One region of the Bradyrhizobium yuanmingense genome, then DNA from elsewhere that is predicted to be linked to it. Evidence: predicted binding sites of a transcription regulator. Region 1 holds the regulator's gene; each other region holds the start of a gene.
What was found. The regulator PhoB, encoded in region 1, activates phosphate uptake and scavenging genes when phosphate is short. The targets are predictions, from matches to a motif close to TGTCATNNANCTGTCAT.

Region 1 (10,507 bases):
TGCATCGCAGCCGCCGCCTTCGGCGTCACCTGGCTCGCGCTCATCCTGGTCACGCTGCTCTACAACGGCCTGGCCGGGCTCAACCTCCAGGTCTTCACAGCTGACACGCCGCCGCCCGGATCGACCGAGGGCGGCCTGCGCAACGCCATCGTCGGCTCGTTGATCATGACCGTGATCGGCGTCGGAATCGGCGCGCCGCTCGGCCTGTTCGCCGGCACCTATCTCGCCGAGTACGGCCGCAACGACAAGCTGACCTCGGTGATCCGCTTCATCAACGACATTCTCCTGTCGGCACCCTCGATCATCATCGGCCTCTTCATCTATGGCGCGGTGGTGGTGCCGATGCGCGGCTTCTCGGCGATTGCGGGCGCGCTGGCGCTTGCCGTCATCGTGATCCCGGTCGTCGTGCGCACCACCGAAGACATGCTACTGCTGGTGCCGAATCCGTTGCGCGAAGCTGCCAGCGCGCTCGGCCTGCCGCGCTCGCTGGTGATCAAGCGCATCGCCTATCGTGCCGCGCGCTCCGGCCTCATCACCGGCGTGCTGCTGGCGACCGCCCGCGTCGCCGGCGAGACCGCGCCGCTGTTGTTCACGGCGCTGTCGAACCAGTTCTTCAGCCTCGGCCTGAACAAGACGATGGCGAACCTGCCTGTCACCATCAACAACTTCGTGCAGAGCCCCTACGAGTATTGGAAGCAACTCGCCTGGAGCGGCGCGCTGTTGATCACCCTGACCGTGCTTGCCCTTAACATTGGCGCGCGCATCCTTGGCGCCGAGAGGACTGCAAAATGAGTGAAATGTCTGTTTCCGTCAGCGCACCGTCCGTTCATCCCGGCTCGCAGCCCCTGCCCGAGGCGCCCGCCAAGGTCACGGCGCGCAACCTCAACTTCTACTACGGCGACCACCACGCGCTGAAGAACATCAACCTGGCGCTCGGCACCAACCGCGTCACGGCGTTCATCGGCCCGTCCGGCTGCGGCAAGTCCACCCTGCTGCGCATCTTCAACCGGATGTACGATCTCTATCCGGGCCAGCGCGCCGACGGTCAGCTGTTGCTCGACCATACCAACATCCTCGACCCCAAGCTCGACCTCAACCTACTCCGCGCCCGGGTCGGCATGGTGTTCCAGAAGCCGACGCCGTTCCCGATGACGATCTACGAGAACATCGCCTTCGGCATTCGTCTCTACGAGAAGATCTCCAAGTCCGAGATGGACGACCGCGTCGAGAAGGCGCTGCGCGGTGGCGCGCTGTGGAACGAGGTCAAGGACAAGCTCAATGCCTCCGGCCTGTCGCTCTCCGGCGGCCAGCAGCAGCGCCTCTGCATCGCCCGCACCGTCGCGGTGCGGCCCGAGGTGATCCTGTTTGACGAGCCCTGCTCGGCGCTCGACCCGATCTCGACCGCCAAGGTCGAGGAGCTGATCCAGGAATTGTCCGAGAACTACACGATCGCGATCGTCACCCACAACATGCAGCAGGCGGCGCGCGTTTCCGACAAGACCGCCTTCATGTATCTCGGCGAGTTGATCGAGTTCGACGACACCAGCAAGATCTTCACGTCGCCGAGCGATCGGCGCACGCAGGATTACATCACCGGCCGGTTCGGCTGAGGAGACGGAACATGGGTTCTGAACATACCGTAAAGGCTTTCGACAGCGACCTTCAGGAGCTCACCCGCCTGGTCGCCGAGATGGGCGGCATCGCCGAGCGCATGATCGTCGATTCCGTCGACGCGCTGATCCGCCGCGACGTCGCGCTCGGCCAGCGCGTCGTCGCCACCGACGTCGAGCTCGACGCGCTGCAGAAGCGCATCGAGGAGCGCGCCGTGCTCACCATCGCCCGCCGCCAGCCGATGGCCGTCGACCTGCGCGAGATCGTCGGCGCGATGCGCGTTGCGACCGATCTCGAGCGCATCGGCGATCTCGCCAAGAACATGGGCAAGCGCGTCGCGGCGCTGGAGACGGATTTCCATCCGCTCAAGCTGTTCCGCGGCCTGGAGCACATGACCGACCTCGTGCAGCAGCAGGTCAAGTCGGTACTGGACGCCTATGCCGCGCACGACCTGCCGGCGGCGATGGCGGTGTGGAAGGGCGACGAAGAAGTCGACGCCATCTGCACCTCGCTGTTCCGCGAGCTCCTCACCTACATGATGGAGGATCCGCGCAACATCTCGTTCTGCATCCACCTGATGTTCTGTGCCAAGAACATCGAGCGGATCGGCGACCACGCCACCAACATCGCCGAGACCGTGTTCTACATGATCGAGGGCCAGGCGATCACCGACAAGCGGCCGAAGGGCGACATGACGACCTTCGCCACGACGGTGCCGAACACCTGACGACTTAAGGAGCTACGACCACATGGGCGCACGCATTATGGTGGTTGAGGACGAGGAAGCTCTCACCGAGCTTCTTCGCTACAACCTCGAAGGCGACGGCTATGACGTCGAGACGGTGATGCGCGGCGATGACGCCGACACCCGCCTCAAGGAGCACATTCCCGATCTGATCGTGCTCGACTGGATGCTGCCGGGCCTGTCAGGCATCGAGCTGTGCCGGCGGCTTCGGACCCGCCCCGAGACCAAGCAGCTGCCGATCATCATGCTCACCGCGCGCGGCGAGGAGAGCGAACGGGTGCGCGGGCTCGCGACCGGCGCGGATGATTATATCGTCAAGCCGTTCTCGGTGCCGGAGCTGCTTGCGCGCGTGAAGGGCCTGCTCAGGCGTGCGAGTCCCGAGCGCCTCGCCACCGTGCTCGCCTATGGCGATATCGAGCTCGACCGCGACAAGCGCCGCGTGGCGCGCTCGGGCCGGCCGATCGATCTCGGTCCGACCGAATATCGCCTGCTGGAGTTCTTCCTGGAGCATCCCGGCCGCGTGTTCTCGCGCGAGCAGCTGCTCGACAGCGTCTGGGGCCGCGACATCTACATCGACGAGCGCACCGTCGACGTGCATATCGGCCGCCTGCGCAAGCTGCTCAATCTCGGCCGCGAGCAGGACCCGATCCGCACCGTCCGCGGCGCCGGCTACGCGCTGGACGATCGCTTCGCGAAGGCTGAGCAGACGTAAGGCGCCAGCGACAGCTGGTTTGGCGAACTGCGGCGCCGATCTCGGCCGTCATCCCGGGGCGCGCGCAGCGTGAGCCCGGGATCTCAGCGCGAGCGCTTGCGCTCTTCGCGATTAGCCACAGGACGTGGTTTGGCGAAGACTCGGAGTGACCATCTCGCGCAACGATTGCGCCCCGCGGTTACGGATCCCGCATTCGCGGGGATGACACCGGGCGATTGGGAGCCGTCATCGTATGACGGCTGCAGTCTTGGCGATCAAGCTTGGCGATCAAAGCTTGGCGATCAGGGAATTCCGCAAGCTCACCGCGTGCCCGGTTTCGGTGCTGCGCGACGGCGATCCGCTGCGGGCTGATAGGCCACGCGCGAATGCTGGGCACAATAGGGCAGGCCGGAGAGCGCCTTGCCGCCGCAGAAGAAGAAATCCGGGCTCGAGGGATCGCCGACCGGCCAGTGGCAGGTCGCCTCGTTCAATTCCAGCAGCGACAGCCGCTGGCTCATCGGCACCACGTTGTCGTAGGTAACCGGCTCGGCTTCCAACTCGACCTCGAAGGCCTGCGCCAACGCGGTGTTGCCGCGCGCGACGGGGCGGGTCACCCGCATCATATGCTGCGCGGGCCGTGCCTTGCGCGGCCGCGGCGCTGCCGATGAAGGGCTCTTGGCGCGGCCGGACAGGCCGAGCCGGTGCACCTTGCCGATCACGGCATTGCGGGTCACATTGCCGAGCTCCGCCGCGATCTGGCTGGCCGAAAGTCCGGCCTCCCAGAGCTTCTTCAGCTGCTCGACGCGATCATCGGACCAGGTCAAAACCGTCATTGCACCCTTTCCCTCGCTGCGCGCCTGCCATCCTGGGGCCTTCGCAGCGAATGCTTTAGCCTTGAAAAACCCGTGCCGTCAGAATCCCTTAAGGCTCGCCGGGCGCGCTCAAGACGCCCGAACGTTTACGCCGGTACATGAGGACTTCTGGGATCAGAACTGCTGCACGAGATGTCGTATCTGACAGTCCAAACGCTACAATATGGCGTGACTCCCGCGCAAGAGTCCGCCGACTCGCTTCCACATGTTCCGTGGTGAAAAACCCGCAAAATCGGCACCGCAAGACTACGGAATCAGCGTTTCGCGAGGCTTTCCGGGCGGCATTGACACCCGTCTTGCCAGGCATAAGATAGTGCCACGTGCCGCCCTTAAAAGGCGGCACGTTTCGTTTTCCGGGGCCGGTCGATGGTGCGTCGCGCAATGCATGCCTCACACCGTCCGCAACATTCAAGTGACGTCATGACTAACAGCGCAGCGCCGCATTTGCTCCCCGTTTTCGCCAGGGCCGACCTCGGTTTCGAGCGCGGCGAAGGCTGCTGGCTGATCGCGACCAACGGCGATCGCTATCTCGATTTCACCTCGGGTGTCGCGGTGAATGCGCTCGGCCATGTCCATCCCGCGCTGGTCAAGGCGTTGCAGGAGCAGGCGACCAAGCTCTGGCACATGTCGAACCTGTTCCAGAGCCCTGACGGCGAGAAGCTCGCAAGCCGCCTCTGCAATGAGAGCTTTGCGGACTTCGTGTTCTTCTGCAATTCCGGCGCCGAGGCGCTGGAAGGCGTGATCAAGCTGGTGCGCCACCATCACTTCTCCAAGGGGCATCCGGAGCGTTACCGCATGATCACCTTCGAGGGTGCCTTCCATGGCCGCACGCTGGCGACGCTCGCCGCCACCGGCTCTGCGAAATATCTCGAGGGCTTCGGTCCGCCGATGGACGGCTTCGATCAGGTGCCGCACGGCGACCTCGACGCCGTGAAGAAGGCGATTGGTCCGCACACCGCCGGCATTCTCATCGAGCCGATCCAGGGCGAGGGTGGCGTTCGTTCTGCACCTCACGCCTTCCTGAGGGCGCTGCGCGAACTCTGTAACGAGCGCGGCCTGTTGCTCGCCTTCGACGAGGTGCAGACCGGCATGGGCCGCACCGGCGAGCTCTTTGCCTACAAGCGCACCGGCGTCACACCGGATGTGATGTCGCTCGCCAAGGCGCTCGGCGGCGGCTTTCCGATCGGTGCGGTGCTGGCGACCGCGGACGCGGCGGCCGGCATGGGGCCCGGCTCGCACGGCTCCACCTTCGGCGGCAATCCGCTCGCGATCTCGGCTGCCAACGCCGTGCTCGATGTCATGCTCAAGCCCGGCTTCTTCGACCACGTGCAGAAGATGTCGCTGCTGCTCAAGCAGAAGCTCGCCTCCGTGATCGATCGTCATCCCGAAATCGTCAGCGAGGTGCGCGGCGAGGGCCTGCTGATCGGTATCAAGGCGGTGGTGCCCTCGGGCGATCTCGTCGCGGCGCTGCGCGCCGAAAAGCTGCTCACCGTCGGGGCCGGCGACAATGTCGTGCGCTTCCTGCCGCCCCTGATCGTCACGGAAGCGGAGATCGAGGACAGCGTCGGCCGGTTAGAGCGCGCCTGCGCTGCGATCTCCTCCAGCCAGACCAAGCGGGCGGCAAGCTGATGAGCACGACGCCCAACAAAGCTCCCAAGCACTTCCTGGACATCAACGAGCTGCCGCTCTCGGAGCTCAAGAGCATGCTCGCCGCCTCTTCCGCCATGAAGGCGAAGCAGAAGGCGCAGCAGCCGGTCAGGCCGCTCGAGGGCAAGACGCTGGCGATGATCTTCGAGCGTCCCTCGACCCGCACCCGCGTCTCGTTCGACGTCGGCATGCGCCAGCTCGGCGGCGAGGCGATCATGCTCACCGGCGCCGAGATGCAGCTCGGCCGCGGCGAGACCATCGCCGACACCGCGCGGGTTCTGTCGCGCTATGTCGACGCCATCATGATCCGCATCCTCAACCATGATGCGCTGCTGGAGCTTGCGGCCAACGCCACCGTGCCCGTCATCAACGGCCTGACGCGGCGTTCGCATCCCTGCCAGGTGATGGCCGACCTCATGACCTATGAGGAACATCGCGGCCCGATCGAGGGCAAGACGGTGGCCTGGACCGGCGACGACAACAACGTGCTGGCGTCCTGGGCCCATGCCGCCGAGCGCTTCAAATTCCAGCTCAATGTCGCAACGCCGCCGGAGCTCGCACCGAAAAAGGCCATGCGCGACTGGATCAAGGCGACGGGCGCGCCGATCGTGCTCGGCACCGATCCGGAAGCCGCCGTGCGCGGCGCCGATTGCGTCGTCACCGACACCTGGGTGTCGATGGGCGACAAGGAGGGCGAGCACCGCCACAACGTGCTCAAGCCCTACCAGGTCAATGCCAAGCTGATGTCGCTGGCCAAGGCGGACGCATTGTTCATGCATTGCCTGCCGGCCCATCGCGGCGAGGAGGTCACCGACGAGGTGATCGACGGGCCGCAATCGGTCGTGTTCGACGAGGCCGAAAACCGCCTGCACGCGCAGAAGGGCATCTTGGCCTGGTGCTTCGACGCGGTGAAGTAGCCTTCTTGTAGCCCGGATGAAGCGCAGCGAAATCCGGGGTTCTCAACGCGTGGAAAGACCCCCCGGATTGCGCTGCGCTCCATCCGGGCTACGCACTCGTCGTTCCGCGGACGACGGAATGCGGGCGTGCCTCTTTCAATTTGCATCGAACGACCCCAGATAAAGCGCCATGGTTTCCCAGTCTCCTGACATGAACACCGGGCCTGAAGGCCCGGTTCGCGTGCCATCATCGGTTCCGATCGATGACGCCGTGCTGCCTTACGAGGTCGACGCGCTTGACGTGCGCGGGCGCCTGGTGCGGCTTGGCCCCGCGCTCGACGACATCCTCACCAAGCACGATTATCCCGCAGCCGTGGGCAAGCTGCTCGGCGAGGCCATCGTGCTGACGACGCTGCTCGGATCGGCGCTGAAATTCGAGGGCCGCTTCATTCTTCAGGCCCAGACCGACGGTCCGGTGTCGTTCCTGGTGGTCGACTACAAGGCCCCGGACCGCCTGCGCGCCTATGCGCGCTTCGATGCCTCGCGCCTGGGCACGGCCAAGGATTCCGGCACGCTGCTCGGCCGCGGCCATCTCGCCATGACCATCGACCAGGGCCCCGACATGAGCCGTTACCAGGGCCTGGTTGCGCTCGACGGCGGCAGCCTGGAAGACGCCGCCCACGAATATTTCCTGCGCTCCGAGCAGATCCCGACGCGCGTGCGCCTCGCGGTCGGCGAGGAGTGGCGCTCGAGCGACGGCGGCAAGCATCGCTGGCGCGCCGGCGGCATGCTGATGCAATTTCTGCCGAAGGCGCCGGAGCGCGCGCGGCAGGCGGACTTGCATCCCGGCGATGCGCCCGACGGCACCGAGGTGCACAGCGTCGCGGAAGACGATGCATGGGTCGAGGCACGCTCGCTGATCGAGACGGTCGAAGACGTCGAGCTGATCGATCCCGAGCTCTCCGGCGAGCGGCTGCTCTACCGCCTCTTCCACGAGCGCGGCGTGCGCGTGTTCAATCCGCAGGTGCTCGAGGCGCGGTGCTCCTGCTCGCGCGATGCGGTCGCCGCGATGCTCAAGAGCTTCTCGCACGACGACCGCGCCGCCATGGTCAAGGACGACAAGGTCGTCGTCACCTGCGAGTTCTGCTCGTCGGTGTATCAGTTCACGCCGCACGAGGCGGGCGTCGAGGACGCCTGAGCCTACCCGCGTCGCTGCACTCGCAATGTCGAGTGGAGCAGTGCCACACGCGCGGTGTCATCGCCCGACTTGATCGGGCGATCCAGTACTCCGAGACGATGCTGATCGCAACGAGAGGCCGCGGCGTACTGGATGCCCCGGTTACGGCGAACTCGCCTCTCTAATTCAACACCCGCTTGTTGTCGGGGCTGTCCAGCGAAAACGTCGGCACGTCGATCTCGAAACGCTCGCCGGTTTCGCTGACCATCTGGTAGCGGCCGGTCATGAAGCCCGAGGCGGTCGAGAGCGGCACGCCGGAGGTGTATTCGAAGCGTTCGCCGGGGGCGAGGATCGGCTGCTCGCCGACCACGCCTTCGCCCTTCACCTCCTGCTGGCGGCCGGAGGCATCGGTGATGATCCAGTGCCGCGTCTTGAGCTGCACGGTCTCCTCGCCCGAATTGGTGATGACGATGGTGTAGGACCAGAAGTAGCGCGAGCGGTCGGCCGACGATTGCTCCGGAACAAAGTTCGGCTCGACGGTCACTTCGATCTGGCGGGTCACGGCGCGGTACATGGCTGTCATCATACCGAATCCGCCTCGGGAACCAAACCCCGCCGGCGGCTTTGGCGACATCGTCCCGCCAGAATTGGAGGAAAAGCACACCACCGAGGGAGACACCCTGATGTGATCCGGACGCTTTGCGAGACGACAGCCGGACCATTACACTGCTTCGACGTCGCGATTTGCGGAACGGTTTCCAGGCCCCGATGACCATTGCCGACCAAGTGACGGGATCGACCATCGCAGGAACCGCGGGCGCCAAGCCTGCGGGGACCAAGGCGCGCGCCGCAGCGCCGGCCATCACGCTGCCCGCCATCGGCGAGCGCGAGCTCCGGCTCGATCTGTTCCGCGGCCTCGCGCTTTGGCTGATCTTCATCGACCATCTGCCGCCCAGTCTGCTGACCTGGTTCACGATCCGCAATTACGGCCTCAGCGACGCCACCGAGATCTTCATCTTCATCTCCGGCTACACCGCGGCCTTCGTCTATGGCCGGGCCATGCTGGAGAGTGGCGTTCTCATCGCCACCGCGCGCATCCTGCGCCGGGTCTGGCAGATCTACGTCGCCCACGTCTTCCTGTTCACGATCTTCCTCGCCGAGATCTCCTATGTCGCGACCAGGTTCGAGAACCCGCTCTACACCGAAGAGATGGGCATCATGGACTTCCTCAAGCAGCCCGACGTCGTCATCGTGCAGGCGCTGCTGCTGCGCTTCCGTCCCGTCAACATGGACGTGCTGCCGCTCTACATCGTGCTGATGCTGGCGCTGCCTCTGATCCTGTGGTCGATGAAATGGCGGCCGGACGTCACGCTCGGGCTGTCGGTCCTGCTCTACGCGGTGACCTGGGAGTACGACCTTTACCTGTCGGCCTATCCGAACGGCTTCTGGGCCTTCAATCCGTTCGCCTGGCAATTGCTGTTCGTGTTTGGTGCCTGGTGCGCGCTCGGAGGTGCGCGTCGCATGTCGGGCATCCTGGCCTCGCCCGTGACGATGTGGATCTCGATCGCCTATCTCATCGCGGCGTTCTACGTGACCTTGACCTGGTACGTGCCCCAGCTCTCCCAGTTCATGCCGAAGCAGATCGAACAATGGATGTATCCGATCGACAAGACCGACCTCGACGTGCTGCGCTTCGCGCACTTCCTGGCGCTGGCGGCGCTGACCGTACGCTTCCTGCCCCGCGATTGGCCGGGCTTGAAATCGCGCTGGCTACGACCATTGATTCTATGTGGTCAGCATTCGCTCGAGATCTTCTGCCTCGGCGTCTTCCTGGCCTTTGCCGGCCATTTCGTCCTCGCCGAAATCTCCGGCGGGCCGGTCATGCATGCGTTGATTAGCCTCTCCGGAATCCTGATCATGTGGGGGGTGGCCTGGGTCATTTCGTGGTACAAGCGTGTGGCTGACAAGAGCGGTGCGAAAACCAAAAACGCCGTCGGCAACGCCGATCTGGCGGGAGGGGGCTGATGAAGGCGAAGGTTCTCCTGAGCCTGGTCCTGCTATGCGGTAACCTCGCCGCGCCCACGGCGCGCGCGGGCGATGCCGCGTCTGCCGCATCCCCTATGCCTGCGGCCTGCGAACTGCCGTCCTATCTGCTGACCAGCGAAAGCCAGCTGCCCAAGGTCGCCGAGGCGATCAAGGCCGGCAAACCGCTCGACATCCTGGTGATCGGCAGCCGCTCGACCACGATTCCGTCGTCGGAGAGCAGCTCCTATCCGGCGCGCATGGAGGCGATCCTCAAGGAGAAACTGCCGCCCTCCGAGCCGGTGCACGTCTCCGTAGAAATACAGAGCAAGAAAACGGCAGAGGAGACCGCGTCCACCTTCGTTAAGCTGATGGAAGCAAAAACGCCTACTTTGGTCATCTGGCAGACCGGGACCGTGGATGCTATCCGATCCATCGATCCCGACGAATTTCGTAGCGCGGTGACCGACGGGGTTGTTGCGCTGCAAAAGGCAGGGGCGGACGTCGTCTTGATGAATTTGCAATATAGCCCGCGCACCGAGACCATGATCTCGGCGCAGCCTTTTCTCGATAATATGCGCGTCGTGGCACAGGAGCACGACATCCCGCTGTTCGATCGGTTCGCGATCATGCGGCAGTGGAATGAACAGGGCCAGTTCGACCTGTTCAACCCGTCCCGCGGGCCTGAGCTGGCGAAGCAGGTCCATGATTGCCTTGGCCGGGCGTTGGCACAGTTCGTGATTGACGCTGCCCATCTGGAGCCGGCCCAGCAGCAAAATTGAGGTCTAGCGTTAATGAGTTCTCTCCGCCCTTTTTGCCTGACGTCATGGCTGGCCGTGCCTGCAA
Region 2 (10,507 bases), 1.2 Mb from region 1:
CGCTGGGCTTGCTGGTCGTTGTGCTGGGTCACCTGGTCCACCGAGCTTTTTGACAGAACTTGCCGCGTCGAAGTTGTCTATGATAATAGACAACTTCATACGGACGCGCCATGACTGTTTCGTGACAATGCTGTGATTTCTGGAGTAGGTTTCCCGCGACATGAGCATGCAGGACACAGCCTCCTCGGGCGTCGCGCTATGGCGCCTCGTGGCCGATGGCATCGAGCGCGGCATCGCCGACGGCCGCTTTGCGGCCGGCGACAAATTGCCGGGCGAGATGGAGATCGCCGAAACCTATCGCGTCAACCGCCACACCGTGCGGCGCGCGTTGGCAGCCCTCGCCGAGCGCGGCCTGGTGCGCGCCGAGCGCGGCAGCGGAACCTATGTCGAGGCGCAAAAGCTCGCTTATCCCTTGCGCTCGCGCACGCGCTTCTCCGAGATCGTCGGCGCCGATGGCCGCGAACCGCATGGCCGGCTGATCGAGGCGACCGATGACGTTGCGACGCGCGAGCTCGCACGAGAGCTGGGATTGAAGACCGGCGCGCCGCTGGTGCGGATCGAGGCGATTCGCCTCGCCGACCGCACGCCGATCTGTGTTTCCACCACCTGGCTATCGGCGGAGCGGTTTCCGGAGGCGGGCGCCGTGTTCGCGGCAACGCGCTCGATGACGAAGCTGCTGGAGCATTTTGGCGTGCGCGACTATCGCCGCGGTGCGACGCGAATCACCGCGGGGATCGTCGACGCGAGCGACGCCGCACGGCTCGACCTGGCGCTGGGGCGGCCGATCCTGGTGGTCGACGCCACCGACCATGATCTCATGGGCAAGCCGCTGGTGACGAAGCACTCGCGCTTTGCGGCAGAGCGGGTGGAGTTTTTGGTGGAGAACGCTTAGATCAGAGCGTTTTCCAGCGAAGCCTGCCCTCGGACTTGATCCGGGGTGGAAACGATTTGCGTCGAGAAAACGCGTCAAAACAAAAATCAGAGCTCCGTTCCGATCCAATCGGAACGGATAAGACTGCAGCACGACGTTAGGCGACCGTCCGCTTGCCGATGATCGCGAAGCGCAGCTTGCCGGAAATCCAGTCGATCGACGATACAGTTACCAGGATCAGCAGGATCAGAAACGATACCTTCTGCCATTCCAGCACCCGGATCTGTTCGGCAAGCTGAAGGCCAATGCCGCCAGCGCCAACGATTCCGATGATCGTCGCCGATCGCGTATTCGACTCGAAATAGTAGAGCACCTGGCTCAGCAAGACCGGGAATACCTGCGGCAGCAATCCGAAGCGGACGCTGTGGAGATGGTTGCCGCCCGATGACCGAACGCCTTCCGCGGGGTTCTTGTCGGCGACCTCGATCGCTTCCGAGAACAGCTTGCCGAACGTTCCGAAATCGCTGCAGATCACGGCCAGGATGCCGGCAAACGGCCCCAGCCCCACGACGCCGACCCAGATCAGTGCCCAGATCAAAGTGTCGACCCCCCGGATGGTATCGAGGCCACGACGCGTCAATAGGCGGATGATCCGGTTTGCAACCACGTTGCGCGCCGCCAGCAGGGATACCGGCAGCGCGAGCAGCGCGCCGCCAAGGGTGCCGAGAAACGCGATCGACACCGTCTCTCCGAGCGCATGCAGATATTTCAGAACCTCCGCCCAAGAACCCGGGCTGGGCGGCAACATGAGCTGGACGAATTCGCCCAGCCTGACCATGCCCTGGGAGAGCCGATTAAAGGGAATATCGAGCTGGACGATCCCGAACAGGAACAGCCCGACCGTCCCGCCGACGAGTATTGCGATCCTTCCCCGCTGCCACCAATCGGTCCGGAAGACGTCGGGATACCGTTCGGCAATGCCGGTCCGGTTTTCAAAACTGAAGGAGCTCATCGGGTGCTTCCCTCCAGCCCGAGCAGGCGGTGTCGCAACCGTTCCGTCAGGAAGTCGATCAACATGACGGTAAGGACGATGAGCAGCAGGATGGCGCTGACGTCGGTGAAGTAGAACTTGCGAACCGCCTCGATCAGATCCTGGCCGATCCCGCCGGCGCCGACGAAGCCCATCACGGCCGCGCCACGCACGTTGATCTCGAACCTGAGCAAGGCATAGCTCACGAAGTTCGAGAGGACCTGAGGCAACGCGCCGAACCGAACAACCTGAACCCAGCTGCCCCCGCTTGCCGCCACCCCTTCGACCGGCTTGCTGTCGATGTTCTCGACAACCTCGGCGAATTGCTTGCCCAACGCTCCGGCGGTATGGATTGCAATCGCCAGAACGCCCGGCAGCGGCCCGAGACCAAAGGCCAGCACGAAGATCAGGGCAAACACGATCTCCGGCACGGTCCTGAAAAACTCCAGAACGCGCCGGGTGACGAAAACAGTCGTTCCTGATTTCACGAGATTGGCCGAGGCGAGGAAGCAAAGCGCAAAACCGCACAGCGCACCCGAGAGGGTGCCCATATAGGCTATCAGCAACGTATCCCCGAGAAGCCGTGCCCAGCGCGGCAATCCCCACAGCCACTCCGCCAAATCGCTCCATGCGGTCGCGAACGAAAATTTGGGTGCGATGCTGAGGAAATAGGCCGGGAAGCGCCAGAAATTCTCGACAAAATTTCCGAGACTGACCTCGCCCATCCAGCCCGCGGCAATGGCAACGGCGATCAGGACGGCGGCACCGAGCCATACGCGGCGGCGCTTGGCGGCAATTGCGGCCGCATAGCGATCGCCAAGCTCACGCAGCCTGGCTTCCGGAAATTCGGGAACTGCTGTTCGCATGGGATGTTCGCGAGAGCCGACGGGCAGATCTTGCGATCTGCCCGACTTGTCCAACCCTTCGTTTCCCTCAGGATTTCTGCTTGCGAATGCTGTCGACAAACTTGGTCAGTTCGATCACGGCGTCATACGCCTTGTGGTCGACCTCGACGTAGGGCAATTGCTTCCCCTCGTAAATCTTGTCGAAAGCCGCCTTGTCCTTCACCGCAATTTCCAGCACTGCTTTCTTAATCGCCGCCTTGAGGTCGTCAGGCAGGCTGCTGAGATAGGCCATCGGCGAGTTCACGATCTGCTCGGACTTCATGATGATCTTGAAATCCGCGGCCTTCGCCATGCCCTTCCGTTCCATCCGGAGCAGGTTCGATTCCTTCTCGTCGTTCCACCAGTTGAACGCCGCGTCGCAGGTGCCCTGGGAAAGCCCGATCACCGCGTTTTCATGGCTCCCCGAGTAGACCACCTTGGCGAAGAACTTCTCCGGGTCTATGCCCATCTTGTTCATCGCGAAACGCGGCACGTTGTTGCCGGAAGTCGAGTTGGGATCGACGAGGCAGAGGTTCTTGCCTTGCAGGTCCTTGATGTCCTTGTAGCTCGAATCGCTTTTGACATAGAGAACCGAGTAATAGCCTTTGGTGCCGTCGCCGTTCACCTCGATCGCGAACGGTTCGACCTTCGCGCCAATGATGTAGGCACGCGCGTAGGACGCCGGGCCGTACATCGCGATGTGAATGTTTCCTGCACGCTGACCTTCGATCACCGCGGCGTAGTCATTGGCGATGCGCAGCGTGACCTTCGTTCCAAGCTCGCGGGACAGGTACTCCGTCAAAGGCGTCCAGCGGTTGGTGGTGCCGGAGGCATTCTCGTCGGGGACTTTTGCGAAGATCAACTCAGGATATTTCGCCTTCCAGTCCTGCGCCGCAGCGGCTGAAACTGAAAATGCCAGGGCCGCCGCAGCGGCAACGATCGTACGACGGTCTATCATGACGTCTCCCATTTCAAGGTTATGAAACTGTCGAGTTCCGGCTCTGCGCTAGGCTCGATTTAAAGAAGCAGCGATCAGGCCACGGCAACCGTGCGGAGGGCAGGAACTGCTGTGCCGACCGATGCATCCGCGGGCGCAACATCCATGACTTCATTCGCCTCGAGATCGTACAGCTCGCGCGCGATATGATCGGTCAAGGCCGCCGGCGCGCCGTCGAACACCACGCGTCCGGCCGCCATGCCGATCAGGCGGTCGCAATAGCTGCGGGCGAGATCGAGCGAATGCAGGTTGCAGAGCACGGTGATACCGAAATGCTTGTTGATGCGCAGAAGCGCATCCATCACGATCTTGGTGTTGCGGGGATCGAGCGAGGCGATCGGCTCGTCGGCAAGGATAATGTCGGGCTGCTGAACCAGCGCCCGCGCGATCGCCACGCGCTGCTGCTGACCGCCCGAGAGTTGGTCGGCGCGCTGGGCCGCGATGGCAGCCATGTCGAACTGCTCGAGCGCCGACATCGCGATGGCCTTGTCTTCTTCGGGCCAAAGCTGCAGCAGCGACCGCCATGTCGGCACCGTCGACAGCCGCCCCATCAGCACATTGGTGAGGACGTCGAGCCGGCCGACGAGGTTGAACTGCTGAAAAATCATCGCCGACCGCGCACGCCACTGCCGCAGCTCCTTGCCGCGCAGCGCGGTGACGTCGACGCCTTCGAACAGGATGCGGCCTTCGGAGGGCTCGATGAGGCGGTTGATGGACCGCAGCAATGTCGACTTGCCGGCGCCGGATCGCCCGATCACCCCGACGAAGCCGCCAGGGGAAACTTGAAACGAAGCATCGTCCACAGCGGCCTTCGCGCCGAAGCGACACGTCAGACCTTCAACCACCAGCATCGAGGGGCTCCAGAGTAGCTGGAGCCAACCGCTAACGCCCGTGGTTAACACTTGTGTGACAAGGCTGCTGCAGTGCGGCCATCCTACGCACGTCATCCCCTGTCATCTCATTGTCACGACACCGTCATCCGGCCGCTCGAAGAAAGACTCCCGCCCTCGCACTTCGGATGCAACATGGCCGCCAAAGCTCTTTCGGTTCAGCCGACCGTCGATCCCTCGGCCAAGCTGCATGAGACCAGGCTCGGCGCCTACACCGAAGTCGGCGCGCGCACGATCCTGCATGAAGTGGCGATGGGCGATTATTCCTATGTCGTGAACGATGCGCAGATCACCTACGCCACCATCGGAAAGTTCTGCTCGATCGCGGCGATGACTCGCATCAATCCCGGCAACCATCCGATGCATCGCGCCACTCAGGCGCATTTCACTTACCGATCCAGCGCCTATTTCGAAGGTGAGAGCGACGATCTCGAGTTCTTCGACTGGCGCCGCCGGCATCACGTTCATATCGGCCATGACGTCTGGATCGGCCATGGCGCGATCGTGCTGCCGGGCCGCAACATCGGCACCGGCGCGGTGATCGCCGCCGGCGCGATCGTCACCAAGGACGTGCCGGCCTACAGCATCGTCGCCGGCAATCCGGCCCGCATCGTGCGGCGGCGATTCTCGGAGGAGATCGCCGGACGGCTCGCAAGGCTTGCTTGGTGGGACTGGGATCACGACAAGTTGCGCGAGGCGCTGCCCAATTTCCGCAAGCTCGGGATTGAAGATTTCCTCTCGGCATACGAAGCAAAAGCGAGCTCACTCGCCAATTCTCCTGCCAGCAAACGAAGCGCGGTCGCGTGACAGACATATTCATCGAAGGCGGCCGGGCCCTGATCGGCGCCGAGCTCGTCGAAACCTCCCTTCTCGTCTCCGGAACAGACATTGCAGAGGTCGATGCTTCTCGCGGCCGGGCGCGGCTGGCACTGGATGCCCGTGACCTGCTGGTGCTGCCCGGCATCGTCGATCTGCATGGCGATGCCTTCGAGCGGCAGATGATGCCGCGCGCCGGCGTCGACTTTCCGATCGACGTCGCGCTCGCCGACAGCGACCGCCAGGCGATCAGCAACGGCATCACCACCGTGTTTCACGCCACGACCTGCTCGTGGGAGCCGGGCCTGCGAAGCGCCGACAATGCGCGCGGCCTGATGGAGGCGATCGAGCGGCAGCGTCCGCAGTTCGCTGCCGACACCCGCTTCCACCTGCGGCACGAGACCTTCAATCTCGATGCCGAAGCGGAGATCGCACAGTGGCTCAGCGAGGGCCGCGTCGACCTGTTCGCCTTCAACGATCATATGGACGGCGTCGTTGCCGACATCTCCAACCCACGCAAGCGCAACCGCATGGTGGAGCGCACCGGTCTGTCGAGTGAAGAATTCGACCGGCTGGTCGAGCGCGTGGTCTCGCGCGCCGACGAGGTGCCCGCCTCGGTGTCACGCCTGGCCGCTGCGGCCCGCGGGGCCGAGGTGCGGATGCTCTCGCACGACGATTCGAGCCCGGCGATGCGCCGGGACTTTCGCGAGCTCGGCGCCTTGATCGCGGAGTTTCCGATCAACGAGGAGACGGCGCGCGCAGCGGCCAGCCACGGCGATGCCATCGTCTACGGCGCGCCGAACGTCGTGCGCGGCGGCAGCCACACCGGCTGGACCAGGGCCTCCGACATGATCGCAAAGGGGCTCTGCTCGGTGCTGGCGTCGGACTATTATTATCCCGCGCAGCTGCTCGCCGCGTTCCGCCTGGCCGCCGATGGCGTGATGCCTCTGGCTCAGGCCTGGGATTTGGTCTCCGCCGGCCCGGCGCGGGCAACCGGCCTCACCGATCGCGGCCTGCTCGCGGAGGGACGCCGCGCCGACATTCTCCTCGTCGACGACAGCGTGGAGCTGCGGCCGCGGCTGATCGCGGTGATCTCAGGCGGCAGGCTCGTGCATCTCACCGACGCGACGCGGCTGCTCACCGCAATGGCGGCGCCGCGCGAGACTGTCGTCGCGGCGTAAATTGGTTATGCTGAGGCAATGACAGGTTTCCCCCGCTACGCGATCTATTATGCCGCAGGCCGCGACAGCGCCCTCTCCCGCTTCGGCGCCGAGCTGCTCGGCTATGACGCCTACAGCGGCGGCGAGATTTCGTTTCCAGAGCAGGCGCTGCACGCCGCGCCCGACTGGCGCGAGGTCAGCGCCGATCCCCGCAAGTACGGCTTTCACGCCACGCTGAAGGCGCCGATGGCGCTGGCGCCCGGCAAGACCGAAGCCGAGCTGATGGCCGCCTGCGCGGCCTTCGCGGGCAAGACACGGCCAATCCCGGCAATCCGACCGATGGTCGATGCCATCAGCGGCTTCATTGCCGTTATTCCGGCCGAGCCGATGGAAGCGCTCCAGCAACTTGCCGCTGATTGCGTTCGCGAGTTCGACCCGTTTCGCGCCGCGCTGACGGCGGAAGATCGCGCTCGGCGCAAGCCGGAGAAGCTCAGCGAGCGGCAGCGCGATTATCTCGACCGCTGGGGCTATCCTTACGTGATGGAAGAATTCCGCTTCCACATGACGCTGACGGGGCGGCTGGATGCGGAGCGGCGCGGGCCGATCCTTCAGATGCTGCGAACACGGTTTGCGGCGCTGGGGATCGAGACGCTCGCGATCGATCGCATTGCGCTGTTCAGGCAGGATGATGCCAAGGCGCGGTTTCGCATCATCGGCGAGTGGGCTTTGGTGCGGTAGACCTCAGCGCGAGGCCGCAAGATTGAAAGCGAGCGCCACTGCGCCAACCAGAACGAGGCTGGTCGCCCAGACTGCATCCAGGTTGAACCAGCTTCGCGAGACGAACCTCAGTCCCAGATGGCGGTAGACCAGCCACGCCAGACATCCGCCGGCGCCGACCATGGCGGCAACGTGCACCAGCGACACCAGCACCGCCATCCCGAGATTTGCCGTCATCAGCGCGCCCGCCGCCTGATGGCCGGCATCGAGCTCGAAGGCCTGACAGAGCCCGAGATAGATCGGCACGAGCATCAGGGCAGCGCCGTGAGCGATGGCGACGGCAAATGACCAGAGCACCAATTGCGTCGGCGGAATTCGTGCCAGCGCCCGCGGATGACGCCGGTCGATCAGCCGGTAGACGCCAAAGCCGATGACGAAAAGACTCGCGACGATCTGGATTGGACGCTGCCATTCGGCCAGTACGAGCAGGAAGGCGAACGGCAGCAGCACGAGAAGTGTTGCCAGGAGGTGCCCGGCCGCCAGAGCCCACAATGCACGGAAGAGCGCGAGGGGGCTCTTGTCCATGAGCCCGGCCGAAACGGCGAGCGGCCATCCCATTCCCGGATTGACCCCGTGGTAGAGACCGCTCGCAACAAGCGCGAGCCACAGCCAGCCAAGGGCCGGGCTCGCCTGCGTGCCATCTAGACCGACGGGTAGCAAAATGAGTCCGTCGAACAGTCGCCGCCCTCGAGCCTGATCTGGTGCGCACGATATCCGTCGGGGAAGCTCACGAAATAGTCCTTGTCGAGCTCGAGGCCGCCGTTGCGACCGACATTGGCCATGACTTCCACGCCCGGAACCCCGTCGGGATAGAACTGGTCGTCCCAGGTGGAATAAAGCGAATTGGTCCAGTACACGCGCCGGCCGTCGCGGCTGATCTCGACCATCTGCGGACCCGCCGCAAAGGGCTTGCCGTTCGGATGGGGCGTGCGGCGCGCGATGCCGCCGATGTGGACTGAGCCCGCAAGCTTCGGCTTTCTGGGATCGCTGACGTCGTACTGGCGCATCTCACCCGTGCCCCAGCACGAGACATAGAGAAACCGGTCGTCCATCGACAGGTCGATGTCCGTCACCAGCGGCGGCACGGCGCCAAATCCCTGCAGCAGCGGGGGCAGCTTCTCCTTGGGCGCGGGTTCGGGAGGGATCGTCGCCGTCTTCTCGGCATGGAATCTTCCGTCCTCGCGCCACCAGGTCCAGATCGACGCTTCGAGGTTGGTGGTGTCGACCACGACACCGACGAAGCCGTACTCGCGAACCGGATCGTGCGCGGGGCGCACCTCCAGCGCCATCTGATGATTGGCGCCGAGGTCGATGGTCTGGACGTTGCGACGGGCGCGAAGGTCCCAGAAGTGGAGACGATGGCCATATTTGTTCGCAAGCAGATCTTCCGGGACGATCCCGTTCTCGAACTGCGGCGGTAACGCCCATTCGCTCGTCACCATGTAATCGCGCGGCAGATTCCACCAGAAATCATAATGCAGCGTCTGCGGGCCACGGTCGATCTCCCATCGTCCAAGAACTTCGAACGTCTCGCAATCCATGATGAAGACGCCCGGAGATCCGTTGGTGCCGTCCTTGCCACCGCCACCCAGCGTGCTCACGTAAATGCCGTCTGGCCCGCAATGGATCGTGTGCGGCCGCGAGTAGCCGGTTTTCTTGAAGACCTCCTCTGGCTCGATGATCTTGTGAATCTTGGCCTTCGTCGGATCGGGCTTGGTATCGATCACGTAGATCCGCGACGAGCGCAGCCCGGGGATAATGAGATAGCGCCGCTCGATGAAGGCGTGTCCGGCGAGCGGCGACAGGGCGGAGGAGCAAGCATTCCAGCCGAAATGGTGAAACTCATCACCCTTGTTGGGCATCGTTACGGTGTGGACGATCTGGCTATAGGTCGGCGATCCCGGCTTGACGTCGATGACCGCGAGAGCATCCGGCTTTGAGAAATCCGGACTGAGCAGCAAGGTGTAAGCAAAGTTCTCCGCAGGCGCTTCCATCGCAAGCTTGGGCGAGGCGTGAAAGGTGGGATCCGGCCTCATCGTCATGGCACTGCCTCCCTGTTCTGTCGGTTTGCACCAACCTGGCTCGGGATAGTGGCAAAAGAAGAGCTGTTGCGAGATGTCCTGGGAATCTCCGCAAGGCGCCGGTTGGCGCGCGTACATTATGCCATCGCGGGGCTATGGGGAACGGCCCGGCACGCGCTAATTCGACGCCTTCAGGCGAAATGGGCATCCCTCGTTCATTTCGAGCGAGGGCGCACAAGTCGCTCCTCGCAGCCTTCGTAGGGTGGGCAAAGGCGCAAACCGCCGTGCCCACCGCTCTTCCCGCGGGCGCGCAAGTTGGTGGGCACGCTTCGCTTTGCCCACCCTACGACAGCTTCACGCAATGACGGGGGAGAGAATTACTTCCCCCACCTGAGCGCCAACGCGTCGCGCTCCTTGGCGAGCTCCAATAGCCCGGCGCGCGTCGCCGGATGCAGCGGCTGCAGCGGATGGCGCACCGCCTCCGACTTGATCACGCCGCCGGCCTGCATCATGACCTTGCAGGCGATCAGGCCGCATTGGCGGTTCTCGTAGTTGATCAGCGGCAGCCAGCGCTCATAGGCGGCCTTCGCCTTTTCGCGATCGCCCGCGAAATAGGGATCGATGATCTGGCGGATGCCGTCGGGATAGCCGCCGCCGGTCATGGCGCCGGTGGCGCCGGCGTCGAGATCGGCGAGCAGCGTGATCGCCTCCTCGCCGTCCCAGGGGCCCTCGATGTCCTTGCCGCCCGCCTCGATCAGGCTGCGGAGCTTCGAGGCCGCGCCCGGCACCTCGATCTTGAAATAGCGGATGTTGGAAAACTCGCGCGACAGCCGCGCGAGCAACTCGACCGACAGCGGCGTGCCGGCAACCGGCGCGTCCTGGATCATGATCGGGATGTTGATCGCGCCGGAGAGCACCTTGAAGAATTCGACGATGCCTTTCTCGGGGACGCGGAAGGTCGCGCCGTGATAGGGCGGCATCACCATCACCATGGCGGCGCCGGCCGCCTCCGCCTGCTTGCTGCGCGCGGCGCATACGGCCGAGCTGAAATGGGTGGTGGT
Region 3 (10,507 bases), 2.1 Mb from region 1:
CCGCTGGTTCCTCGGCGAATATGCCAAGCGCAACCGCAATGCCGACACGCGCATGGTGCTGGATGCGGTTGCCAAAATCGAGGAAACCCTTGCGGCACAGCGGCAACCAGTCGTCGAAGACCGCCTGCCCGAGGCGCTGGTCGAGATCCGCCGCGCCATCCGCGAGGTCGAGACGATCGCGCTCGCCGCGTTCGATCCCGGCGCGATCGAGGCGAGTCTCGCGCCGATCCCGCGCGGGGTACGCATCATCAAGGAGATCTCCTGGCGCTGGCGCGAGATCGGCGCCGACGGGCGAATCTGCGACCTCATTGATTCGCAGCTCGCCTCGATCGAGGCCGCCTGCGGGCAGATCTCGACCCTCGATCCCCGGATCGAGCTCAAGGCCGCGTTCGATCTGCTGAAGGACCGCGTCGAGCAGCTCGACGGCGACGCAACGCCACAGGCCGCTCCGGCTCCGACGCAGGAGGCGCCGTCATCAGTCGCAGCAGCCTCGCCCGTCGAGATGGCGGCGATGGCGGGCGATGCATCCGTGGCTTTTACGGAGACGCGCGAAGAGATCGCGGCAGCTCCGGAACTCGATGCGGCCGTCGAAGCAGCGGCCGTCGCTGAAACCTCCGCCATCGCCGAGCAGGCCATGGACGCGGCTGCCGCACAGGGGATCGCGGCCGAAAGCCAAATCCCTGCCGAAAGCGCGGCGCTCGAAAACCTCGCGCCTGATGATGCCGAGCTCGAAGCCGTCGCGTTTGAAGAGCCGGCCGCTCAGCCGGAGGCCTTGACGGAAGCACGCGAGGATTTCTCCCTCGACGCCGCAGCCGAGGCCGAGGACGAAGCCATCCTCGAGGCCATCGCGATGGAGATGGCCGCGCCCGATCCCGACTTCGACGACATCATTGAGCCGGTGGAGACGGCAGCCGCGACGCCGGAGCCGGCGCTCTCGGATGTCGTGGCGCCCATTGCCACGGAACAGCCGGAGCCGGTCGCAGCTGAGCCTGTCCTCGCGGCCATCGCCGAAGAGCCCGCCGGGGACGCGCCGATCGCGCTGGACTCGCTCGCGCGCCTCACCGACGCCATCGCGGAAGCCGCCGCCGAAGTGATGGAGCAGCAGGCGCCGGCCATGGCGGCAGCAGCATCATCCGCGGCAGCCCCGACCGCGACGCTGCCGATGCCCTCGCCCCTGCCCGCGTCCATGTCCGACGCCTCGCTCGGCGCCACCATCCTCGCCAGCGGCATCCTGCAAAAACCCCGCGCACCGGCCAACGACCCGCTCGCCCCGATCCGCCGCATGACCCAGGCCGAGAAGATCGCGTTCTTTTCGTAAGGACGCGCGCTCCGCCCCCATCGTCATTGCGAGCGGAGCGAAGCCATCCAGGCCGTCTCCGCGAAAGGATTCTGGATTGCTTCGCTGCGCTCGCAATGACGACGTTCGATCTTGGACCTCACGAACATGTCCCCCACCGAAGACACCTCACCCTCTGGTGCCCGTCGGTCCAAAGGAGCTGGAGTTGATCCAGCAATCCGGCATGCGCGCGTTTCCGCCGCGCCTGCCCGACCAGCCGATCTTCTATCCGGTGCTGACCGAAGACTACGCCTTCAAGATCGCGCGGGACTGGAATGTCCCGGCGAGCGGAACGGGCTTCGTGACCCGTTTTGCGGTCAAGCGCAGCTTCATCGAAAAATACGATGTGCAGGAAGCGGGCGGACGCTCACATCTGGAGTACTGGATTCCGGCCGAGGACCTCGACGCGTTCAATGCCGCAATCGTCGGCCTGATCGAGGTCGTCCGCAGCTTTCCCTGACCGCCGCGCGATCACCCGCAATTCCAGATCGGACCGATCGGCGTGCGCGTCCAGCACGGGCCGAAGCTACCGCCGTTGTAGCGGCCGCCGTTGAATCCGGGACGGCCGAAATAGTGCCACTCGCCGTCCCAGCGGTAATATTGCGGAACCGGGTCGATGTACCAATGGCGCCGGTCGGCGCGCGACAGGCGGCGCATCGCGTCTTTCTGCTTGTAGAGCGGGATGCTGTTGCTGAGCGGCTGCCGATAGCCCGGCAGGAAGCCGTAGCCCTTCCAGACCGGCTTGGGGCGCTTTTGCACGGGCTCGGCGGGTGCGACGGCGGGCAGCAGCGACAGGACGACAGCAACGAAGAGACACAGAAGGCGAGACATGAATCGACGATAGACAGGCGGATGCGAGAAGGCCACTCAAATTCGAGTGCGAGGCGTTTCGTCCCACCAAAGGCCAATAAGACGACTAGCCGATCTTGTCGCGCACATGCGCTTCAACGCGGTCCAGGACATGATCGAGCGAACTCTCGGCCGTATCGAGCACCAAGTGCTCCCGATCCCACGGCTCGTAAGTCAGGCTCACGACGTCATCCCAGGTTGGAACCTTGTGACCGTCAATGTCAGGCAGCCGGTTTTCCACGCGCTGCCGGTGTAACGCCGGTTCGCTGCAAATCACTTCAATCTCGACGATGCCTGCGCCGGTTCGCAAGGCAGTCTGCCGCCATCCGGCGCGGCTTGCCAGCACGGGATTGACGCAGTCCGCGATGACGATGCGCCCGAGCTTGAGGTTTTCGGCGGCGAGCGTGTTGGCAACGGCATAGCCGGCTGCGCCGACGATGAGACCAGCGTCCCGCAACGGCTGCTCGATCGCATCGAGACGAAGATAGATCGCCGCCAGCCTGGCGGTGAGTTCGCGAGCGATCGTCGTCTTACCGGTACCTGGAAGGCCGCCGAACACGATCAGTGAGGATGGATGCTTCATGATATTCCTAACCGATCACGCCCTTGCGGATCAGGAAGCAGCCATAGCCCCTGCTGTCACCGACCTGCACGACGCCAAAGCCTGCCGCTGCCGCGCGATAGAAATCGGGACGCGCGAGCTTGCCGGGCGTGACCGGCCGGCCAGCGGCATGTGCGATCTCCGCGAGCACCGCGCGCTGCACCTCGGGCACGCGATCGGGATCGTCGACCGGCATCATCACACGCACGGGATCGGGATCGAATTCGTCGAGCGGATAGACCGACATGATGGCCCGGATGGCAGTTTCCATCGTCATGCCCGGCAATTGGATCAGGCGCTGCGACGAGGTGCTCTGCGCGATCCGGGTGGCGGGGTGATTGGCGTCGACGAACACGAGGTCGTCGCCATGGCCCATCGCGGCGAGCAGCCAGAGCAAATCGGGGGTGAGGATCGGATCGATCGATTTCAGCATGTGGCGGACGTCCTCCCAATCGACGCTGACCATAGCAGGTTCCGAGCGTGATTCAGATCACGGAGGCGACCATGGTGACGGGGATCACGGACCGCAAGGCTCGAACGCGGCCAAGCTTGCGCGCAACCAATCTCGCATCGAGATGAGTGCCAAAGGAGCACGCCATGTTCCGCCTAAAGCCCTTTTTCATGACGGCGAGCCTGCTGGGAAGCCTGTTCGGCTTCGCCTGCGGGCCCGTTTCCGCGCAAGTCGCCCCGGTGCAGCCTGCCCCCACCGCGCTGCAAGGCCCGGAGCAGCGGGTGGCGCTGGTGATCGGCAATGCCAACTACCAGAACGCTCCGCAGCTTGCGAACCCCGACGATGACGCCCAGTCGATGGCGCAGTTCCTGAACTCCGCCGGGTTCGAAGTGGTCGCCGCGACCGACTTGACCCAGAACGACATGCTCCGCGTCGTCCAGGACTTCTCCGCCAAGGTCGCCTCGCGCGGTCCGAACACGGTGGCGATGGTCTATTACGCCGGTCACGGCGTGCAGCTCGCCGGCGAGAACTATCTCGTTCCGGTCGACGCCAAGGTCTCCAGCCCGACCGAGCTGGTCAACAATTCGCTGCGTCTCGTCGACGTGATGTCGACGCTGGAGACGATCCCGAGCCGCATGCGCATCGTCATCCTCGATGCCTGCCGCAACAACCCGTTCCCTGAAGTCAACGACGCCGGCCGCGGCCTTGCCATCGTCGATGCGCCGAACGGCTCGATCGTCGGCTACTCGACCGCGCCGGGCGCCGAGGCGCTCGACGGCACCAATGGCCACAGCCCGTACACACAGGCGTTCCTGAACGTCGCGCGCGAGCCCAACGTGCCGATCGAGCAGCTGTTCAAGCGCGTGCGCCTGCAGGTCAACCAGACCACCAGCGGCGCGCAGATTCCGTGGGAGAGCTCGTCATTGACGAGCGACTTCACCTTCTTCGGTGACACCGCCGTTGCTGCCAACCGCGCGCCGGTGAAGGCGCCGGTCGTGCAGATGGCCTCCAATTTGCCGAGCCGCTCCACCCGCCAGGCCTATGACTACGTCGTGTCCGAGGGCCGGCCGGAGTACTATCAGGAGTTCATCCGGATGTATCCGCACGACCCGCTGTGCGACCACATCCGCTGGCTGCTCAACAACATCCTGATCTCGCAGGCCTGGCACAAGGCGGTGCTCGCCAACTCGCCGCTCGCCTACAAGAGCTTCTATGACAGCTACGGCAACAGCCCCTATGCGCAGGTCGCGCTGAAGCTGCAGACGCAGCCGAAGCAGATCCCCCTGATGCAGGCGACCAAGTTCCTGGCGCCGCAGACCATTGCTCCGACGATCAAGATCGGCAATCTCGGCCAGCCCAAATACATGCCGCTGATGCAGCAGGGCGATGGCGCGCAGGTGAACGGCAATCTGCCTGTCGTGCAGAAGCCGCTCGACGGCAACGTCCTCGGCAAGCTCGGCAATGGCGGCCAGATCGTCACCCTGCCTGCCGGCAACAACCAGCCGAACCCGCAGAACGGCACGCCGCCGCAGACCCCGAGCAAGATCGTCACGCTGCCTGCGCCGACCAACACGATCAACGGCAAGGTCGGCATCGGCAAGATCGTGACCCTGCCTGCGACCAGCACCATGCCGAATGGCGGCACCGTCAAGCCGGGCAAGATCGTGACCATGCCGGTGAATGTCGGCAAGGGTGGCCCGAACATCGAGTCGAAGCCGGTCAACGTGCAGACTCCGAACCGCCCGATCCGGCTCAACAACGGCAACACCGGCATCGTCAAGCTCAACAATAACCCGTTGAATAAGGGGCAGGTGCAGAACAACGTGCAGAACACCCGCCCGCAGATCAACACGATGCCGAGCCGCATGGTCAGCAGCAACAACAACTTCCGGCAGTCGATGAACCAAGCGCCGAGCATGAACAATGGCGGCAACCGTCGCGGCGGCTTCACGCACTGATTGCGGCGAGCGAGACGACAAAGGGGCAGAGCGGAAACGCTCTGCCCCTTCTTCATGTCTGTTCTTGGTCATTCCGGGATGCGCCGTAAGGCGCAGGCCCGGAATCCATACTCCCGATCGTGGTTATGGATTCTCAGATGCGCAATTGCGCATCATAGCTCTCGCTGCGCGAGCCCCGGAATGACGATCAGGCCACCAGCTCCGCGAACAGTTCCGCATCGACATTGCCGCCTGACAGCACGATGACGACGTTCTTGCCGGCCACATCAAGGCGGCCCGCGAGTAGCGCAGCAAGCCCCACCGCGCCGCCGGGCTCCACCACCAGCTTCAGCTCGCGATAGGCAAAGGCGACCGCCGCGCCGACTTCCTTGTCCGACGCCGTGACGCTGCGCGCCAAGAGCTTGCTGTTGATCGCAAACGTCATCTCGCCCGGCATCAGGGCCATCAGCGCATCGCAGATGGTGCGGCCGGCCGGCGGATGCGGCTCGCGATGGCCTGCGCTGAGTGAAATCCCGTGATCGTCGAAGGCCTCGGGCTCGGCGACCACGATCTCGGCTTGCGGATAGCGCGCCTTCACGGCGGTCGCGACACCCGCGATCAAGCCGCCGCCGGAGGCCGGCGCCACCACGATGTCGGGGCCGAGGCCGAGCGTTGCCATGTCCTCGGCGATCTCGCGGCCGGCGGTGCCCTGCCCTGCGATCACGAACGGATCGTCGTAGGGTTTGACCAGCGTCGCGCCGCGCTTCTCGGCAATGCCGCGCGAGATCGCCTCGCGGTCGTCCTTGTCGCGGTCGTACAGCACGACCTCGGCGCCGTAGGATTTGGTGCGCTCGCGCTTCGACAGCGGGGCGTCCGCTGGCATCACGATGGTGGCCTGCATGTCGAGGATCTTTGCCGCCGCCGCCACGCCTTGGGCGTGGTTGCCGGAGGAGAACGCGACGACGCCGCCGGCGCGCTTGTCCTGCGGGATCGAGAACACCTTGTTGAACGCACCGCGGAACTTGAACGAGCCGGTGCGCTGAAGCATCTCCGGCTTCAGGAACACTTTCGCACCGACGCGCTCGTTGAGCACGGGGAAGGACAACAGCGGGGTGCGGATGGCGTAAGGCGCGATCACGCGCGCTGCGGCATCGATGTCGGCAGGGCCGACCGGAAGGGCCTGTTCGGTCATGGCGGAATGCTATCGCGGCCGATCAGGCCCGGGCAAGACACCTCCGCGAGAGGATTTCTTGCCTCAAGCCACGAAACGCGGCTGTTCCGCGCCGGTCCGGCCGGGCAGCACCGCCCCGACCGCCAAAATGCTGTCGATAAAGACCGTTGCCGAGGCCTCCCAGGTGTAGTTGGCGGCGAACGCGACGCAGTCCTGCCGGGAGATATCGAGCGCCGCGAAGCAGGCATTGCGCAGATCGTGATCGAGCGCGCCGACCGGCGCATCGCCAATCACGTCGCGGGGACCCTTCACGGGGAAGGCCGCGACCGGCAGGCCGATCGCGAGCGCCTCCAGCAGGACCAGGCCGAAAGTGTCGGTCTTGCTCGGGAACACGAACACGTCGGCGGCCGCGTAGATATCCGCCAGTTCCTCGCCGTGCTTCTCGCCGAGGAAGATCGCATCGGGGTAGACCTCTTCCAGCGAGGCGCGCGCCGGGCCGTCGCCGACGACCACCTTGGTGCCGGGTAGGTCGAGGTCGAGGAACGCCTCGAGATTCTTCTCGACTGCGACGCGGCCGACCGACAGGAACACGGGTGCCGGCAGGCAGAGATCGATGACGCGCGGGTGGAACAACGTGGTGTCCACGCCGCGCGGCCACAGCACGACATTGTCGAAGCCGCGCTCGGTCAGTTCGCGCGCGAGCGCCGGCGTCGCCGCCATCACGGCGCGACTGGCGCTGTGGAAGCGCCGCAGCGCCCGCCAGATCAGCGAGCCCGGCACTGGCACGCGGGCGCGGACATATTCGGGAAAGCGGGTATGGAAGCTGGTCGTGAACGGCAGCTTGCGCTGGCGGCAATAGCGGCGGACCATCAGGCCGATCGGCCCTTCGGTCGCGATGTGGATGCTGTCGGGACGTGCCTCCTCGATCAGCCTTGCGATCCGGGCCGGGCGCGGCATGGCGAGGCGCACGTCGCGATAGCTCGGCATCGCGAAGGTGCGGAACGATTGCGGCGTCAGGAACGTGAACTCGACGCCGAGCGCTTTTGCAGCGTCAGAGAGCTTGGTCAGCGTCCGAACCACACCGTTGACTTGCGGGTGCCAGGCGTCGGTCGCGACCAGGATGCGCATCAAGTGGTCCTTGTTATGCAGCTCTGGCTGCGACCTGTGGCACCTGCTCCGGCTTCCGCAACTGATCCGCCCAGGTGATGATCTCGAAATGGCCGTCGTCATGCTCGACCAGGGCGGTGCAGCTCTCCACCCAGTCGCCGCAATTCATGTAGCGGATGCCGGCCTCGTCGCGGATCACGGCGTAGTGGATGTGGCCGCAGATCACGCCGTCGGCCTGGTGACGCCGCGCCTCGGCGGCGAGCGCCTGCTCGAAGGCGCCGATATAGTTGACGGCGTTCTTGACCTTCTGCTTGGCCCATTGCGACAGCGACCAATAGGGCACGCCGAACAGGCGGCGGAAGAAGTTGACCAGGCGGTTCATCTGGATCGCGAAGTCGTAGGCCTTGTCTCCGAGATGGGCGAGCCAGCGCGCGTTCTGCACCACGAGATCGAAGATGTCGCCGTGAATGACGAGATAGCGCTTGCCGTCGGCGCCGGTGTGAACCGTGTTCTCGACCACGTCGATGCCGCCGAAATGCGTACCGTAATAGTTGCGCAGGAACTCGTCGTGATTGCCGGGAATGTAGATGACCTTGGCGCCCTTGCGCGCCTTGCGCAAAAGCTTCTGGACGAGGTCGTTATGCGATTGCGGCCAGTGCCAGCTCGATTTCAGCGCCCAGCCGTCGACGATGTCGCCGACGAGATAGATCGTATCGGCATCATGGTAGCGCAGGAAGTCGAGCAGAAGATCGGCTTGTGAACCGCGGGCCCCGAGATGGACGTCGGAGATGAACAACGTGCGAAAGCGCCGCTCCGGGCTCTCGTCACTCACATCGTAACTTCCCATGCGCCAGCCTGTAACAATGTCCCGTGACAGGGGGATGACCGATTGAACCCTTGAGGCACCTTCAAATACGAATCACGCCTTGCCTCGCCCTCCCCGCGAATATCAGTCGCATGCGACAATCAGGCGACATGGCGCCGCAGGGGCGCAAGCCCCCGCTCTTCTCTGAGGCAAACCTCCCCGCGGCACATCCTTCGAGACGCCCGCCCTTGGCGGGCCCTCAGGATGAGGACCGAGTGTGCGGCCCTAGCTTCAACGGGTACAGTGCTGCTTAGCCTCATCCTGAGGAGACCGCTGGAAGCGGTCGTCTCGAAGGATGGGGCGCGTTCAGGTGCCCGCCTCAGTAGAACTTATGGAAATGATGGATCGGCCCATGGCCGTGGCCGACGCTGAAGCGGTCGGCGGCGGCGATCGCGGCGCTGATCCAGGCCTTGGCGTTGCGCACGGCGGCCTCGAGGTCCTCGCCCCTGGCCAGCCCTGCCGCGATGGCGGAGGACAGCGAGCAGCCGGTGCCATGGGTGTTGCGGGTGGCCACACGCGGCGCGGCGAGCGCGATCGCGGTCTCGGCAGTGACGAGATAGTCGATGCTCTCGGCGCCCTCGCCGTGCCCGCCCTTGATCAGGACGGCGCGGCAGCCCAGCGCCAGCAGGCGGCGTCCTTGGCTTTCGATCTCGGCCTCGCTCGCCGCCACCGGCGCATCGAGCAGGGCCGCAGCCTCCGGCAGGTTCGGCGTGATCACGGCAGCCAGCGGCATCAGCCTGGCGCGCAGGGCGTCGACGGCTTCAGTGGCGAGCAGGCGGTCGCCGGAGGTCGCCACCATGACGGGATCGAGCACGACATGCCGCGGCGCCCAGCGCGAAAGCGCGGCCGCGATGGCATCGATGCTGGCGGCCTGGGCCACCATGCCGATCTTCACCGCACCGATGTCGAGGTCGGAGAACACCGCGTCGATCTGCTCGGTGACGAACCCGGCCGGCACCGCGTGAATGCCGGTCACGCCGCGCGTGTTCTGCGCCGTCAGCGCCGTGATCACGGAGGCGCCATAGACGCCGAGCGCGGCAAAGGTCTTCAGGTCCGCCTGGATGCCGGCGCCGCCGCTCGAATCGGAACCGGCGATGGTGAGTGCGACCGGGGTCGTCATCGCGGGAGACATGTGCTTGAGGAGGCCGCCATGGCCTCTCGTAGCGCGACCGTGGAACGTCAGCAAGCGCGCCGGGCCGCCGCCAGGCGTGATTCGCGAACCGATTGCGCGCCTTGCGAATCAGTCGGACACCGCGCGGACCAAGGCCCGCAATGATGCGGGCTTGAAAATGCAACGGCGCCGGACCCTTGCTATAGTCGCGTACCTTAGCGTGCTTCGCCGGTTACGCGAGACGTCAGGTGGTGGAACCGTCCAGCGCCCCCATGTTGCGGGCCGCCGGCCCCGCAAGCCACCTGAACAAGACTCCTTGGGGTGGAACGATGTGGGCCTTCTTCGAACGTCTCCTCGACTCGTCCATGCTGTCGCCGCACGGCATCTGCCTGTTGTGGGAGCCTCAGCTGATCTGGCTTCACGTCGTTTCCGACGCCAGCATTGCCGCTGCCTATTTCTCGATCCCGTTCGCCCTCGCCATCCTCGTCACCAAGCGGCGCGACCTCAAATTCGGCTGGGTCTACTGGGCGTTCGCGATCTTCATCATGGCGTGCGGCCTGACCCACGTGCTGTCGATCTATACGCTCTGGGTTCCGATCTACGGCATCGAGGGCATGCTCAAGGCCGCCACGGCGGTCGCGTCGGTCTTCACCGCCGCCGCGCTCTGGCCGCTGCTGCCGAAGATCCTCACGATCCCCTCGCCGTTCGAGCTGCGACAGGTCCAGGCCGCGCTCGAGGAGGAGGAAATCAAGAGCCGCGACGCCACGCTGCTGCTGCAGCAGGTCCGCGACGCCCAGCGCGCGATGCGCGAGAGCGTGGCGCGCCTCACCGCGATCGTCGAGACCGCGGTCGACGGCGTCATCCTGCTCGATGCGCAGGACCGCATCCTGCTGTTCAATCCGGCCTGCGAGCGCTTGTTCGGCTACCGTGCCGACGAGGTGATGAACCGCAACGTCGGCATGCTGATGCCCGAGGCGGATGCAGCATCCGAGCGCCAGGCGCGGCATTTCGCGACCGGCGGCGAGGCCGTCGGCCTGCGCAAGGACGGCACGACGTTTCCGATGGAGCTGTCGGTCGGC

Region 2: a site for PhoB is predicted at 4,734-4,750, ahead of phnC (phosphonate ABC transporter ATP-binding protein). Genes of this name have one in related genera too.
Region 3: a site for PhoB is predicted at 8,323-8,339, ahead of N2605_RS23160 (UDP-2,3-diacylglucosamine diphosphatase). Genes of this name have one in related genera too.

Annotation. Positions count from the first base shown of each region.
Region 1 is NZ_CP104173.1:7,002,866-7,013,372, reverse strand. It holds gene pstA (phosphate ABC transporter permease PstA) at 1-792, shown strand, start outside; gene pstB (phosphate ABC transporter ATP-binding protein PstB) at 789-1,610, shown strand; gene phoU (phosphate signaling complex protein PhoU) at 1,622-2,338, shown strand; gene phoB (phosphate regulon transcriptional regulator PhoB) at 2,361-3,068, shown strand; gene N2605_RS32545 (GcrA family cell cycle regulator) at 3,368-3,880, opposite strand; gene N2605_RS32540 (aspartate aminotransferase family protein) at 4,340-5,548, shown strand; gene argF (ornithine carbamoyltransferase) at 5,548-6,483, shown strand; gene N2605_RS32530 (Hsp33 family molecular chaperone) at 6,653-7,660, shown strand; gene apaG (Co2+/Mg2+ efflux protein ApaG) at 7,821-8,213, opposite strand; gene N2605_RS32520 (OpgC domain-containing protein) at 8,408-9,664, shown strand; gene N2605_RS32515 (SGNH/GDSL hydrolase family protein) at 9,664-10,443, shown strand; gene N2605_RS32510 (SGNH/GDSL hydrolase family protein) at 10,456-10,507, shown strand, end outside.
Region 2 is NZ_CP104173.1:406,815-417,321, reverse strand. It holds gene phnG (phosphonate C-P lyase system protein PhnG) at 1-41, opposite strand, end outside; gene phnF (phosphonate metabolism transcriptional regulator PhnF) at 161-892, shown strand; gene phnE (phosphonate ABC transporter, permease protein PhnE) at 1,029-1,883, opposite strand; gene phnE (phosphonate ABC transporter, permease protein PhnE) at 1,880-2,767, opposite strand; gene phnD (phosphonate ABC transporter substrate-binding protein) at 2,835-3,743, opposite strand; gene phnC (phosphonate ABC transporter ATP-binding protein) at 3,818-4,633, opposite strand; gene N2605_RS01895 (LbetaH domain-containing protein) at 4,808-5,479, shown strand; gene N2605_RS01890 (alpha-D-ribose 1-methylphosphonate 5-triphosphate diphosphatase) at 5,476-6,669, shown strand; gene N2605_RS01885 (DUF1045 domain-containing protein) at 6,688-7,386, shown strand; gene N2605_RS01880 (hypothetical protein) at 7,390-7,983, opposite strand; gene N2605_RS01875 (selenium-binding family protein) at 8,067-9,467, opposite strand; gene N2605_RS01870 (dihydrodipicolinate synthase family protein) at 9,824-10,507, opposite strand, start outside.
Region 3 is NZ_CP104173.1:4,885,606-4,896,112, forward strand. It holds gene N2605_RS23120 (hypothetical protein) at 1-1,318, shown strand, start outside; gene N2605_RS23125 (hypothetical protein) at 1,503-1,796, shown strand; gene N2605_RS23130 (hypothetical protein) at 1,808-2,167, opposite strand; gene N2605_RS23135 (P-loop nucleotide/nucleoside kinase family protein) at 2,253-2,768, opposite strand; gene N2605_RS23140 (RbsD/FucU family protein) at 2,776-3,219, opposite strand; gene N2605_RS23145 (caspase family protein) at 3,384-5,195, shown strand; gene N2605_RS23150 (threonine/serine dehydratase family protein) at 5,383-6,366, opposite strand; gene N2605_RS23155 (glycosyltransferase family 4 protein) at 6,430-7,473, opposite strand; gene N2605_RS23160 (UDP-2,3-diacylglucosamine diphosphatase) at 7,487-8,299, opposite strand; gene thiD (bifunctional hydroxymethylpyrimidine kinase/phosphomethylpyrimidine kinase) at 8,637-9,437, opposite strand; gene N2605_RS23170 (hybrid sensor histidine kinase/response regulator) at 9,758-10,507, shown strand, end outside.